One region of the Neobacillus sp. BP17 genome, then DNA from elsewhere that is predicted to be linked to it. Evidence: a T-box and tRNA genes for the amino acid it is inferred to sense, from the RefSeq annotation. Region 1 holds a T-box; the other holds one or more tRNA genes.
What was found. A T-box is a leader RNA that pairs with one kind of tRNA and senses whether it is charged. The one in region 1 lies ahead of alaS (alanine--tRNA ligase), so its partner is inferred to be a tRNA-Ala.
Positions count from the first base shown of each region.

Region 2: it encodes a tRNA-Ala, which carries the amino acid that the T-box ahead of alaS (alanine--tRNA ligase) is inferred to sense. The anticodon was not compared.

Region 1 covers NZ_CM184198.1:4,312,128-4,319,057, forward strand. Annotated here, with positions in the region: gene mltG (endolytic transglycosylase MltG) at 1-38, opposite strand, end outside; gene AC4QJR_RS21125 (DUF1292 domain-containing protein) at 206-517, opposite strand; gene ruvX (Holliday junction resolvase RuvX) at 530-946, opposite strand; gene AC4QJR_RS21135 (IreB family regulatory phosphoprotein) at 949-1,215, opposite strand; gene alaS (alanine--tRNA ligase) at 1,288-3,924, opposite strand; T-box leader at 3,981-4,209, opposite strand; gene AC4QJR_RS21145 (AI-2E family transporter) at 4,273-5,352, opposite strand; gene AC4QJR_RS21150 (YrzQ family protein) at 5,442-5,576, opposite strand; gene AC4QJR_RS21155 (YrzR-like zinc ribbon domain) at 5,659-5,850, opposite strand; gene AC4QJR_RS21160 (PRC-barrel domain-containing protein) at 5,862-6,335, opposite strand; gene recD2 (SF1B family DNA helicase RecD2) at 6,369-6,930, opposite strand, start outside.
Region 2 covers NZ_CM184198.1:4,617,085-4,624,014, reverse strand. Annotated here, with positions in the region: gene AC4QJR_RS22690 (DEAD/DEAH box helicase) at 1-336, shown strand, start outside; gene AC4QJR_RS22685 (solute symporter family protein) at 466-2,004, opposite strand; gene AC4QJR_RS22680 (DUF485 domain-containing protein) at 2,004-2,330, opposite strand; tRNA gene AC4QJR_RS22675 (tRNA-Ala) at 2,652-2,724, opposite strand; gene AC4QJR_RS22670 (MgtC/SapB family protein) at 2,803-3,498, opposite strand; rRNA gene AC4QJR_RS22665 (16S ribosomal RNA) at 3,960-5,497, shown strand; rRNA gene AC4QJR_RS22660 (23S ribosomal RNA) at 5,816-6,930, shown strand, end outside.

The sequences.
Region 1 (6,930 bases):
ATAACATCTTTTTTTGTATCTGTATGGTTTGTTGTCATTTGACTCCCCCTTTCCTTTGACTCGTCGAACTACGTACGAAAAAATAGACCATCTTAATTATTTCAGCATATAGTAGGAAGAATGTCAATTTAACAATAAATTTGTCAGATTTTAAAACGAAATCCATAAAAAAAACCGACCATGGAAATGGCCGGTTTTTCTGTTTCTATTCTTCGTCTTCTTGGTCTTCGTTGAAGGTATTGAAAACTTCTTCAACCATGTCCCATTCTTCGTCTGTTTCAATTTGCATTAACGGACCATATCCGCCGTCTTCTGTTGGAATGTAGGCATAGACATGAATGTCGACATCTTCTTCCTCATCATCAAAAGATCCGACTGGATAAAAGAATACATAGGACTTTTCGAATTCCTCAGAATCAAAAGTAAAAAGTACTTCATGTAACTGTTCATTACCATTTTCGTCTACTAATGTAATATATTGTTCCTCTTCATGTTCGTGTTCGTGCTCGTTTACCATTTCTTCACCTCATTAATTTTTACTATCAAGATAGCCTTGCAAAATCATTACTGCTGCCATCTTATCAATAACTTTCTTCCGTTTTTTCCGACTCACATCGGCCTCAAGTAATACGCGCTCAGCTGCCATAGTTGTAAGACGCTCGTCCCAAAGAATTGTTTGAACGGCATATTGCTTTTCAATTTCATCGGCATATTGCATACTTGCTTCTGCACGTGGTCCGATCGTCCCGTTCATATTTTTAGGCAGACCGATAACAACTTTCTCTACTTGATACTCTTTTATTAATTGACCAATTTCCTCAAAACCAAACTCATTTCTTTCTTCATTGATTTTAAGAGTGGTGAGGCCCTGAGCAGTCCAGCCGAATTCATCGCTTAACGCCACACCGACTGTCTTCGTGCCTACATCTAAACCCAATAAGCGCATTATTAACCCTCTCGCTGCTGTTTAAGATAGGATTTTACCAATTCCTCAATAATTTCATCACGTTCAAGCTTGCGAATTATATTGCGAGCATCACGATGACGTGGAATGTAGGCAGGATCTCCTGATAATAGATAACCAACAATTTGGTTAATCGGGTTATAGCCTTTTTCCTGCAAAGCTTCATACACTTGATTAAGAACATCATTGATATCATGTTCAAATGGTTCTTCAGGAAAATTGAATCGCATCGTTTTGTCAAATGAGCTCATTGCATGCACCTCGCTTTTTATTTGAGGAAAATTATTCTATTTCTCTTCATTTTACACTACTTTATTTCAATATCAAATGGATTTTACCCATTCCTCAACGAATTGAAGCGCTGCATCAAGCTTTTCTGGGTCTTTCCCACCAGCTTGAGCCATGTCAGGACGACCGCCGCCGCCACCGCCGCAGCGTGTAGCAACTTCTTTGATTAACTTACCAGCATGGTAACCTTTTTCAATTAGATCCTTCGTTACCGCTGCAATTAAGTTTACCTTTCCTTCCTGTGCACTTCCCAAAACAATCACAACAGAGCCAAGCTTTTGCTTTAAATCATCCGCCATATTTCTGAGGTTGTTCATATCAGCACCTTGAACATTTGCTGTTAATACAGTCACCCCATCAATTTCTTTTGCTTTGGTTACGAGATTTCCAGCTTCAATATTTCCAAGCTTCGTTGCAAGAGATTCGTTCTCTCTGTGAAGTTGTTTGATTTCAAGCATCAAACTATCAATTCTTGCAGCGATATCTTTAGGATTGGTTTTTAGTTTCTCAGCTGCATCCTTTAACAAACCAACCTGCTCATTTAGTGATTTATAAGCCGATTCACCGGTTACTGCTTCAATCCTTCTTGTACCAGCACCAATTCCACCCTCAGAAACAATCTTAAATAATCCAATCACCGAGGTATTCGGTACATGGCATCCGCCGCAAAGCTCAAGACTGTAGTCTCCCACTCTTACGACACGAACAATGTCACCATATTTTTCGCCAAAAAGAGCCATCGCTCCCATTGCTTTTGCTTCAGCAATTGGTTTTAAGCTGATGTCCAGTTCGATATTTCTCCAGATCTTTTCATTGACGATTTGTTCAACCTGTTCAAGTTCTTCTGGCTTAATTTGACCGAAATGCGAAAAATCAAAGCGGAGACGATCAGGTTCTACGAGGGAACCCGCTTGATTCACGTGCTCGCCAAGTACGTCTTTTAGGGCTTGGTGTAACAAATGTGTCGCTGTATGGTTTTTAATAATTTTGACACGATTTTCGGCATCCACTTCAGCTTTCACTTTGTCATTCGTTCTTAAGGTTCCAGCTGTAACCATGACTTGATGTAGATTTTGACCATTTGGTGCTTTTTGTACGTCCTTAACAGCAACCTTGCTGCCTTCACCGACAATTACACCACGGTCAGCAATTTGTCCGCCGCTCTCGGCATAGAATGGTGTCACATCTAGAATTAATTGTACTTCCTCACCACTTGTCGCACTGTCAACAAGTTCACCATTTTTAATAATCGCTGCTATAGTAGAATTTGTTTTGAGTTCATCGTAGCCAACAAATTTACTCTCAACCTTTACATCACGAAGAACTCCACCTTGAACCTGCATCGAATCAACATCTTGTCTTGCTGCACGGGCACGCTCACGCTGCTGCTCCATTTCGACCTCGAAGCCGGAATGGTCTACCTTCATCCCCTCTTCTTCGGCATATTCCTCTGTTAATTCAACAGGGAATCCATAGGTATCGTAAAGTCGGAAAATATCAGCACCTGTGATGGTATCACTGCCTTTTTCTTTTTCCTTCTTAATGACAGTTGCTAGAATCGCTAAGCCTTCATGAAGTGTCTCATGGAAGCGTTCTTCCTCACTCTTGATAACTTTTTGAATGAAATCTGTTTTGTCCTTTACTTCTGGGTAGAAGTCATCCATAATTTCGCCAACTACTGGTACGAGTTCATACATGAATGGACGATTAATGTTGATTTGTTTGGCATACCGAACAGCTCTACGCAGCAGGCGGCGAAGTACATAGCCACGGCCTTCGTTGGATGGCAATGCTCCATCTCCGACAGCAAAAGCAACCGTCCGAATATGGTCAGCAATTACTTTGAAAGCAACATCGGTTTCTTTGTTTTGACCGTACTTTTCACCAGAAATCTCTTCTGTTGCACGAATAATCGGGATAAATAAATCTGTATCAAAATTGGTAGGGACGTTTTGTACAACAGAAGCCATACGCTCTAATCCCATCCCCGTATCAATATTTTTCTTTGGCAGCGGTGTATAAGTGCCGTCAGGATTATGATTAAATTGAGAAAATACAAGGTTCCATACTTCCAGATAACGGTCATTTTCACCGCCTGGATAAAGCTCTGGGTCTGATGGATCATTCCCATACTCCGGACCGCGGTCATAAAAAATTTCAGTATTCGGGCCGCTTGGACCTTCTCCAATATCCCAGAAGTTCCCTTCTAAACGAATAATACGCTCTTCTGGCAAACCAATCGTGTTTCGCCAAATGTCATATGCCTCGTTGTCTTCAGGATGGATCGTAACTGAAAGAAGTTCTGGATCCCAGCCAATCCATTTTTCAGATGTTAAGAATTCCCACGCCCATTCAATCGCTTCCACCTTAAAATATTCACCAATGGAAAAGTTACCAAGCATCTCAAAGAATGTATGGTGTCGAGCCGTTTTCCCAACATTCTCAATGTCATTGGTTCTAATTGATTTTTGTGCATTTGTAATTCTCGGATTTTCAGGAACAACACGTCCATCAAAATATTTCTTTAAGGTTGCGACACCACTGTTAATCCATAAAAGTGATGGATCATCATGAGGCACTAGTGATGCACTTGGCTCAATCGTGTGACCTTTTTCTTTGCTAAAAAACTCTAAAAACATGGAACGAATTTGTGAACCTGTTAAATTTTTCATATGTAGAAGACCTCCTTTTTTATAAAAAAGCATACAAAAAAGCCCTCATCCCAAAAAACAGGGACGAGAGCCTATCTCGCGGTACCACCCTGATTATGGATACAATAAAATGTATCCATCTCTCAAAAAACCCTTAACGCAGGCATACGGCAGTGATTAGCTGCACTCCAGATTAGCTTTCTGTCGTCCTTCATCTAGAGCTTCTTTCAGCTAGGGAAGCTCCTCTCTTCTTCGCATATGCGATACAGATGGACTACAACATACTTTATCCTTCAACATTTTCATCCAATGACTCTATAACACGAATTATAGACACCCGAAAAAAGTTTGTCAAATCAATCTTTCCGCTTAAGTGCTAGGTTCCTTTGCATTCCTTCGAATAAAATGATTTTTCGCATGAATTATGGCTACTTTGATCACCACAAGGACCGGGACGGCCAAGATCAGTCCCAGAATCCCGCCGATTTCTCCTCCCGCCGTTAATGCAGCCATAATAATTAAGGGGTGCATATGAAGACTTTTCCCCACAATCAAAGGGGATAAAATGTTTCCTTCAAGAAATTGGAGACCAAACACGATAACTAATGTAATCAATACTAATTTTACGGATGATGTGGCAGCGATAATGACGGCCGGGACTGCCCCGATGATGGGCCCAAAATAGGGAATGACGTTTGTAATCCCCACTATTAAACCTAATATTAACGGATATTTTAAATGGAACAGCCAAAACAATAGGGCAGAGACACTGCCAATAATGATACATACCAGTAGTTGTCCCCTAATATAGCTGCCAAGGGATTCATCCACATCCTTCAGGAATAGCGTCCCTTTTCTCCGCCATTGTTTAGGTGTTATATACCAAATTGCCCGTTTGATCAACGGAAAATCCTTTAACATATAAAAGGCAATAAATGGAATGATCATCATAATTAATGCTGAATTAAGAAACTTAATTAAAATATTGACAATGACCGTTAATAAGGAATCCAGTTTTTTTTCAAACGCATCAATGCCTTCATCCATTCTAGTCTGCAGACCATCTGGCCATTCCCGTGTGTGCGATTGAAGCGTAGTAATCCATCCTCTGTATTGCTCTGCTAATACTGGTGCACTTTCAGAGAGATCTTTTATTTGGTCAATGATTGCTGGAACTCCTTTATACACGCAAAAGCCGAGTCCACCAAAAAATAAGATATAAATTAGAAAAATAGCTAATCCACGGTGGAGACCCTTTTGATGTAATTTTTCCACAATTGGATGGAGCAAGTAGGTGATAAATGCTCCAATTGCAAAGGGAAGAATAATAAGGATAACCACCCTTAAAATAGGCAGCCACACAAAGCGGATTTTTAGAAAAACATAAATAGCAATTAATAAAAGGAGTAAAAAACCGATGCGGTAATACCACTTCATACGAATTTCCACATTATCCGAGCCTCCCTTCAGGTTAGTGTTAGAGACACTCGGTAAAAATATGCATTAATAATCCCCCTCTGCTGCGAGGGGGATTCGTTCTAAAAGATCGCTCGTTTTACTTTCTTTGTCATTCTTTTCATATTGCGGGTGGACATCATATTATTTCTTTGGGCGACATTATAGGCTGCCATCCCCGCACCAAACGCAATCATCGTCGTCATCATTTTATTCATACGTTTCACCTCTTTAATAGACGTTAAATAAGTTTCTACTCACTTTGATAACGGTCTAGCATAGCGTTTCCGCTTTTCTCTCTTAAAGGGTGTAACGACGCTCTTCTTCTTCAAACAAATCGTCCAAGGAACTAAGTGACCCGTCTTCTTCGACTTGATGGGTATTGATTAGGCCTTTGTTTACTGAAAGTTCAATAAAGCAATTCCAACAATAATATTGGTTAATTCCAATTTTACCGATATCCTTGCTTTGACAATTGGGACACTTTAACATGGAAAGACACCTCACGTATTATTTACATCTACGATAATGGCATCCTTTCCGATTGCTAAGGGCTTCCCGGATTGAATGACTTGTTTGCCTTCCGTAAGATCCGAAAAGAAGCCATCCGTGATTTCGTACCCTATGATTGTGCCCAATTCCTCCTGAAAATATACATCTTTTAACAAACCAAGGGATTCCCCGCTTTTTGAAAGCATCATCATCCCGTCTAATGGCTGTTGATGTGTAAGTGTATATTGGGGGTCTTTCAGCTTTACTAAAGAGGCGTTATCCTCAATCATTACCCCATCTACACCGAAGGAAGCCACTTTTTGGATATCCAAAAAAAAGGATTGTTTGAAAAAAACGCCTTTTTTTACCAATAATCCGTCTACCCTGCCGGTGCTCGAGATACATAAATCACTTACCTCGCCAATTTTCTGACCGCTGTTTGTTTCAAAAACAGGCTGTCCTTTTAATAAAGAGAATGTCCGCAAAGAGTGTCCCACCTCCTGTGAACATTCATAGTGTTAGTCATTTGCCATGAAATCATAAGGTGAAACGTTTTCCATTCCAACCATTGGATTAGCCTGCATGAATTTTTCTTCGTAGGACATGGCAGAACCTATTTCTTCACCTTGGTCATTATTTTCTATCGCTGTATTTGATTCATACTTTTTACCAACATGTGAAGCAGGTGCAATCGACTCTTGCAGCTTTTGACACAAAGTAGTTTGGCGGGAGAGTTCATCCGCTCTTTCTACGCCCATTTTAAGAGCATCGACTTCACCGCAAAGAATTAAGGATTGTTTACTTCGTGTGATGGCTGTATAGATTAAATTTCTACGTAACATCCGATAATAACTTCTTGTCACTGGCAAAATGACAATCGGGAATTCACTGCCCTGCGATTTATGGACGGAGCAGCAATAGGCGTGGGTAATTTGAGTTAAATCTTGTCTGGTGTACTCGACTTCATTGCCTTCAAAGGAAATGTATATCATATCCTGTTTTTCGGTGTTTTCCTTCGCATAGATAATCGAGATAATTTCCCCAATATCCCCGTTAAAAACATTGCTTTCTGGTTGGTTC
Region 2 (6,930 bases), 300 kb from region 1:
GGGATGACTGGTCTGGCAATTACCTTTTATACTTCGATAGATCGACCTATGCTTGAAACAATTGAAGCTGAGCTAAATATCACGATTCCAAAACAAAATATGGGAAATAACAAAGAGGGCAATGAGAGCAAAATAAACGATAATAATGAGCACAGTACTCAAAAAGTGAAACATGGAATTAGAAAAGCAAAACCAAGTACACCACGAAATCGAAACGAATCAGGAAGAAGAGAGAATAGATCAGATCGAAGTGGGGGATTTGAAAGAAGGTCCCATACTAGTAAGCCTGGAAGTAACCGTTCAAAAAGTGGTGCTGGAAGAAAAGGACAAAAATAAATTTCTTAGGAAAAATTCATAAGGATAATGAAAATGGGACTGACGCAATTCAGTCCCATTCTTTTTATATATGATAGGTTTTTCAAATAAGATTACTGTCTAGCTCCAGCGCACTAGCGTTTTTGTAATTTAACCACCAATGTTAATGCCAGTATTAGACTTAACCAAAACTTCTTCATATCTTTTCACATCTGCTTTTTGACTGGAGAAGATCGTTCCAAGGTAACCTGCAATAAATCCTAGTGGAATCGAAACAATTCCAGGAGTTGTATATGGGAACCATGGTTCGCCAACAAAAATGGCTTTTCCAACTTCAGGGCTGAACACATTCGGGCTGACAATCACCAAACCGATGGCTGAAATAAGGCCAACTACCATCGCCCAAATGGCACCAATTGTATTGAAGCGTTTCCAGTAAATAGTATAGAGAATTACCGGAAGATTGGCGCTGGCTGCGACTGCGAACGCGAGTGAAACTAGGAAGGCAACATTTAGGGTTTGTGCCCCTAGAGCTAGAATAATAGAAATAACTGAAACGCCAACCGCTGCCCAGCGGGCCATACCAACTTGCTGCTTCTCTGTTGCTTTTCCTTTTTTCAGGATGACGTTATAGAAATCATGAGCAAATGCAGAGGCGGCTGTCAATACTAGGCCAGCCACAACAGCTAATATTGTCGCAAAAGCAACTGCTGAAATGAAAGCAAATAGCATATTCCCGCCAAGTGCTTGTGCTAAAAGTGGGGCTGCCATATTTCCTGCGGGATTGGCAGATACAATTGCACTGTTACCAACAAAGGCTGCGGCGCCGAAGCCAAGGAAAATGGTCATAACGTAAAAAATCCCAATGATCCATGTGGCATAAACTACCGAAGAACGAGCAGTTTTGGCATCCTTTACCGTAAAGAAACGAACAAGAATATGTGGAAGACCAGCTGTTCCAAGAACCAATCCCATATTTAACGATATAGTATCAAGGCCAATTTTGTATTTTACACCTGGATTTAAGAAGGTTTCCTTTAATGGCGTGGCAGTTTTCATTTGCGCAAACATATCGGTAATACTCCAGTTAAATTTGGCAAAAACAATAATTGAAATAACTAAGGTACCACCCATTAATAGAACAGCTTTTATAATTTGTACCCAACTTGTTGCATGCATACCTCCAAAAATAACGTATACGGTCATAAGGACTCCAACGATTAATACGGATGTGGTATATTCTAAGCCTAATAATAATTTAATAAGTGCACCTGCACCAACAAGCTGTGCAATCATATAAAAAATAGAAATCGTAACCGTGTTCATGGCAGCGAAGCCACGGACCTTTTTAGCATCAAAACGAGCAGCAATCATATCAGCAAATGTATATTTTCCTAGGTTTCTTAGTGGTTCAGCAACTAAATAAAGTACAACCAGATAGGCTACGAGAAAACCAATACTATAAAAGAAACCATCAAAGCCTGTTAAGGCAACTGCACCTGCAATTCCAAGGAACGAAGCAGCAGACATATAATCCCCAGCAATGGCAAGTCCATTTTGCCAGCCAGTTAAACCACCGCCAGCGGTATAGAACTCACTAGCATTCTTTGTTCGTTTTGAAGCGTAGTATGTAATTACTAATGTTACAAAAACGATACAAAGAAACATTGTAAAAGCAGCAGTATTCATTAGTTAGCCCCCTTTTCCTGAATGACTTCATTCGCCAATTCGTCGAATCTTGCTGCTTTTTTCGAATAAATCATACATAAAGCCCAAGTCATGACAAATTGTAAGAAAGCAAAAACCCATGCCCAAGTAATACTGCCGATAAACTTGTGATTTAACACAGTAGAATAAGAAGTTAGTACAGGTAAAGCAAAGTAAAAACAAAAAAAGAATATGGTGACAGGGATGATGAACTTTTTCTTTTCGGAGAGTAATGTTTGAAATGATGAAGACTGGACAATTGAGGTATAATCGCTTTCAGAAAAAGTCTTAGTTTTTTTGGCCTCCATGGAAGGTCCTCCTCTCAAATAAAACCTATTGTTCAAATTGAGGTAAATAAAGACAATGCTGATTGTCGGTGTCTGAGGAAACGATAGATTGAAGCATGTTGAATAACTTAATTAGAGAATTCTCCCTCCTTAAATACAGATTTTTCTAAATTTTTAAATTACATTTATGATTTTATTATAGTGATAAGGTAATATGCAATAGGAAATTAAAAAAAAGGTAAAAATACCCACTAGTGGGCATTTTTACTGTGGTGATGGGGTTATATTAGATGGACCGTTGAAAAAAAAGAAAACCTCTGCAGCGCAAAGGTTTTCGAATAATGGAGAATAGGGGGCTCGAACCCCTGACCTCTTGCATGCCATGCAAGCGCTCTCCCAGCTGAGCTAATCCCCCAGATATTTGGTACAAGAAAAATTATATCTGTATTATTATAATCTTGCAAGAGAAAATTTAAGTAAGGATATAAATTTTTTAACTTATACTTTCAATTTCTACTTTTTGAATACCTTCTAAATTAGAAACAGAGGCATACACATCAGTTGTTTTTTCACGATAGTCAACGGCAACTAATATTTGAACGAGATGGTCGCCATTATCTAAATCCTTAATCTTGAGCCTGCGAACGATATAATTTTTTTCGATTAGGAAGGAAATAGCTTTTTCAATTTGACCTTGATCCCTAATAAATAGTTGCAGCATAATTTCTTTTTCCCTTAATTGTTTCGGCCCAATGATTTTCATTAAAAATGGAACAAATTCAACACTAAGTATAAGTAATGCTACCCCAGCAAATGCTTCTATGAAAAAACCAGCTCCGACTGCAATTCCAATTCCTGCTGCACCCCAGATCATTGCTGCCGTTGTTAAACCAGATATACTATCATTTCCACGTCTTAAGATTACACCTGCACCTAAGAAACCGATCCCTGAAACTATTTGTGCTGCTAAGCGAAGCGGATCCATAGTTATTTTGACATCATCTGAATCAGGAAACATGTACGCTGATTCAATGGATACAATCGTTAACAGACAACTTACAACAGAAATAACTAGGCTTGTTTTGAGGCCTACCGGTTTCCTTTTTAATTCACGTTCAAGACCAATAATAAGACCAAACACTGCAGAAACACCAAGTTTAATTAAAATTTGCATATCGACACTACTCATTTTAAATCACGTCCATTTATACAGTCGTTGACTGAAATTTTGATTCTTGAAAAAATACTGATTACAAAATAAATATAGAATACCTTTCCTTAATTCTACACATAAACAGGTATCTAATGGAAGAAGCATATAAATGTTGTTTGCCTTACTTAGTTAGAAATCAGTTTCGAAAAAAAATCAAAAATTATATTGCAAACATTTATTTATCATGTTATATTAAATCTCGTCCTCATCGAGCGGGTCAACAAGTGAAAAAAGAAATAAAAAAGTTGTTGACACCACGATGTAAGATGTGATAAATTAGTGAAGTCGCTTTCGAGCGATCGATTGAAATTTAAGTGATTTGTTCGCTTATTAGAAATTGTTCTTTGAAAACTAAACAAACAAAATCGTGCAAACAAACAATAAATTTTAGTTTCAGCAATGAAACTAAGCCAACGTAACAAATGAGCTAATCAACTTTCTTGGAGAGTTTGATCCTGGCTCAGGACGAACGCTGGCGGCGTGCCTAATACATGCAAGTCGAGCGAGACTCTTCGGAGTCTAGCGGCGGACGGGTGAGTAACACGTGGGCAACCTGCCTGTATGACTGGGATAACACCGGGAAACCGGTGCTAATACCGGATAATCCTTTTCCTCTCATGAGGAAAAGCTGAAAGTCGGTTTCGGCTGACACTTACAGATGGGCCCGCGGCGCATTAGCTAGTTGGTGAGGTAACGGCTCACCAAGGCAACGATGCGTAGCCGACCTGAGAGGGTGATCGGCCACACTGGGACTGAGACACGGCCCAGACTCCTACGGGAGGCAGCAGTAGGGAATCTTCCACAATGGACGAAAGTCTGATGGAGCAACGCCGCGTGAGCGATGAAGGCCTTCGGGTCGTAAAGCTCTGTTGTTAGGGAAGAACAAGTACCGGAGTAACTGCCGGTACCTTGACGGTACCTAACCAGAAAGCCACGGCTAACTACGTGCCAGCAGCCGCGGTAATACGTAGGTGGCAAGCGTTGTCCGGAATTATTGGGCGTAAAGCGCGCGCAGGCGGTCCTTTAAGTCTGATGTGAAAGCCCACGGCTCAACCGTGGAGGGTCATTGGAAACTGGGGGACTTGAGTGCAGAAGAGGAAAGCGGAATTCCACGTGTAGCGGTGAAATGCGTAGAGATGTGGAGGAACACCAGTGGCGAAGGCGGCTTTCTGGTCTGTAACTGACGCTGAGGCGCGAAAGCGTGGGGAGCAAACAGGATTAGATACCCTGGTAGTCCACGCCGTAAACGATGAGTGCTAAGTGTTAGAGGGTTTCCGCCCTTTAGTGCTGCAGCTAACGCATTAAGCACTCCGCCTGGGGAGTACGGCCGCAAGGCTGAAACTCAAAGGAATTGACGGGGGCCCGCACAAGCGGTGGAGCATGTGGTTTAATTCGAAGCAACGCGAAGAACCTTACCAGGTCTTGACATCCTCTGACACTCCTAGAGATAGGATTTTCCCCTTCGGGGGACAGAGTGACAGGTGGTGCATGGTTGTCGTCAGCTCGTGTCGTGAGATGTTGGGTTAAGTCCCGCAACGAGCGCAACCCTTGATCTTAGTTGCCAGCATTCAGTTGGGCACTCTAAGGTGACTGCCGGTGACAAACCGGAGGAAGGTGGGGATGACGTCAAATCATCATGCCCCTTATGACCTGGGCTACACACGTGCTACAATGGATGGTACAAAGGGCTGCAAGACCGCGAGGTTTAGCCAATCCCATAAAACCATTCTCAGTTCGGATTGCAGGCTGCAACTCGCCTGCATGAAGCCGGAATCGCTAGTAATCGCGGATCAGCATGCCGCGGTGAATACGTTCCCGGGCCTTGTACACACCGCCCGTCACACCACGAGAGTTTGTAACACCCGAAGTCGGTGGGGTAACCGTAAGGAGCCAGCCGCCTAAGGTGGGACAGATGATTGGGGTGAAGTCGTAACAAGGTAGCCGTATCGGAAGGTGCGGCTGGATCACCTCCTTTCTAAGGATAATAGGAAAAGCGGAGGCGACTGTTCAACTTCGACAGACGTTGGAGAGCCGGCACTGCAAATCCCGGTTTTGGATTTGCGGGGACGGATCGAAACGGCCGAGAAGTTAGGAGCCGAAGCTAGACAAGCTGGACCTGTGAGCCAGACAAAACAGTTTGTTCGCGATCTTTGTTTGTTTAGTTTTGAGAGTGCAATTCTCTCAAATTATTCGTTCTTTGAAAACTAGATAATCGTAATGAAGAAGCAAAGTAAACATCGAGTCATCGCCATTTTAGTTTTCTCTCTTATGAATTTAAGAGAATAACCTTTTAGGTTAAGTTAGAAAGGGCGCACGGTGAATGCCTTGGCACTAGGAGCCGATGAAGGACGGGACTAACACCGATATGCTTCGGGGAGCTGTAAGTAAGCTTTGATCCGGAGATTTCCGAATGGGGGAACCCACTGTTCGTAATGGAACAGTATCTTTACCTGAATACATAGGGTATGGAAGGCATACCCGGGGAACTGAAACATCTAAGTACCCGGAGGAAGAGAAAGCAAACGCGATTCCCTGAGTAGCGGCGAGCGAAACGGGACATAGCCCAAACCAAGAGGCTGGCCTCTTGGGGTTGTAGGACACTCAACATGGAGTTACAAAGGAACGGGGTAGATGAAGCGGCCTGGAAAGGTCCGTCAAAGAAGGTAAAAACCCTGTAGTCGAAACTTCGTTCCCTCCTGAGTGGATCCTGAGTACGGCCGGACACGTGAAATCCGGTCGGAAGCAGGGAGGACCATCTCCCAAGGCTAAATACTCCCTAGTGACCGATAGTGAACCAGTACCGTGAGGGAAAGGTGAAAAGCACCCCGGAAGGGGAGTGAAATAGTTCCTGAAACCGTGTGCCTACAAGTAGTCAGAGCCCGTTCATGGGTGATGGCGTGCCTTTTGTAGAATGAACCGGCGAGTTACGATCCCATGCAAGGTTAAGTTGAAGAGACGGAGCCGCAGCGAAAGCGAGTCTGAATAGGGCGAATTGAGTATGTGGTCGTAGACCCGAAACCAGGTGATCTACCCATGTCCAGGGTGAAGTCCAGGTAACACTGGATGGAGGCCCGAACCCACGCACGTTGAAAAGTGCGGGGATGAGGTGTGGGTAGCGGAGAAATTCCAATCGAACTTGGAGATAGCTGGTTCTCTCCGAAATAGCTTTAGGGCTAGCCTCACGTAGTAAGAGTCTTGGAGGTAGAGCACTGTTTGGACTAGGGGCCCTCATCGGGTTACCGAATTCAGACAAACTCCGAATGCCAAAGACTTATCCGTGGGAGTCAGACTGCGAGTGATAAGATCCGTAGTCAAAAGGGAAACAGCCCAGACCACCAGCTAAGGTCCCAAAGTATACGTTAAGTGGAAAAGGATGTGGAGTTGCTTAGACAACCAGGATGTTGGCTT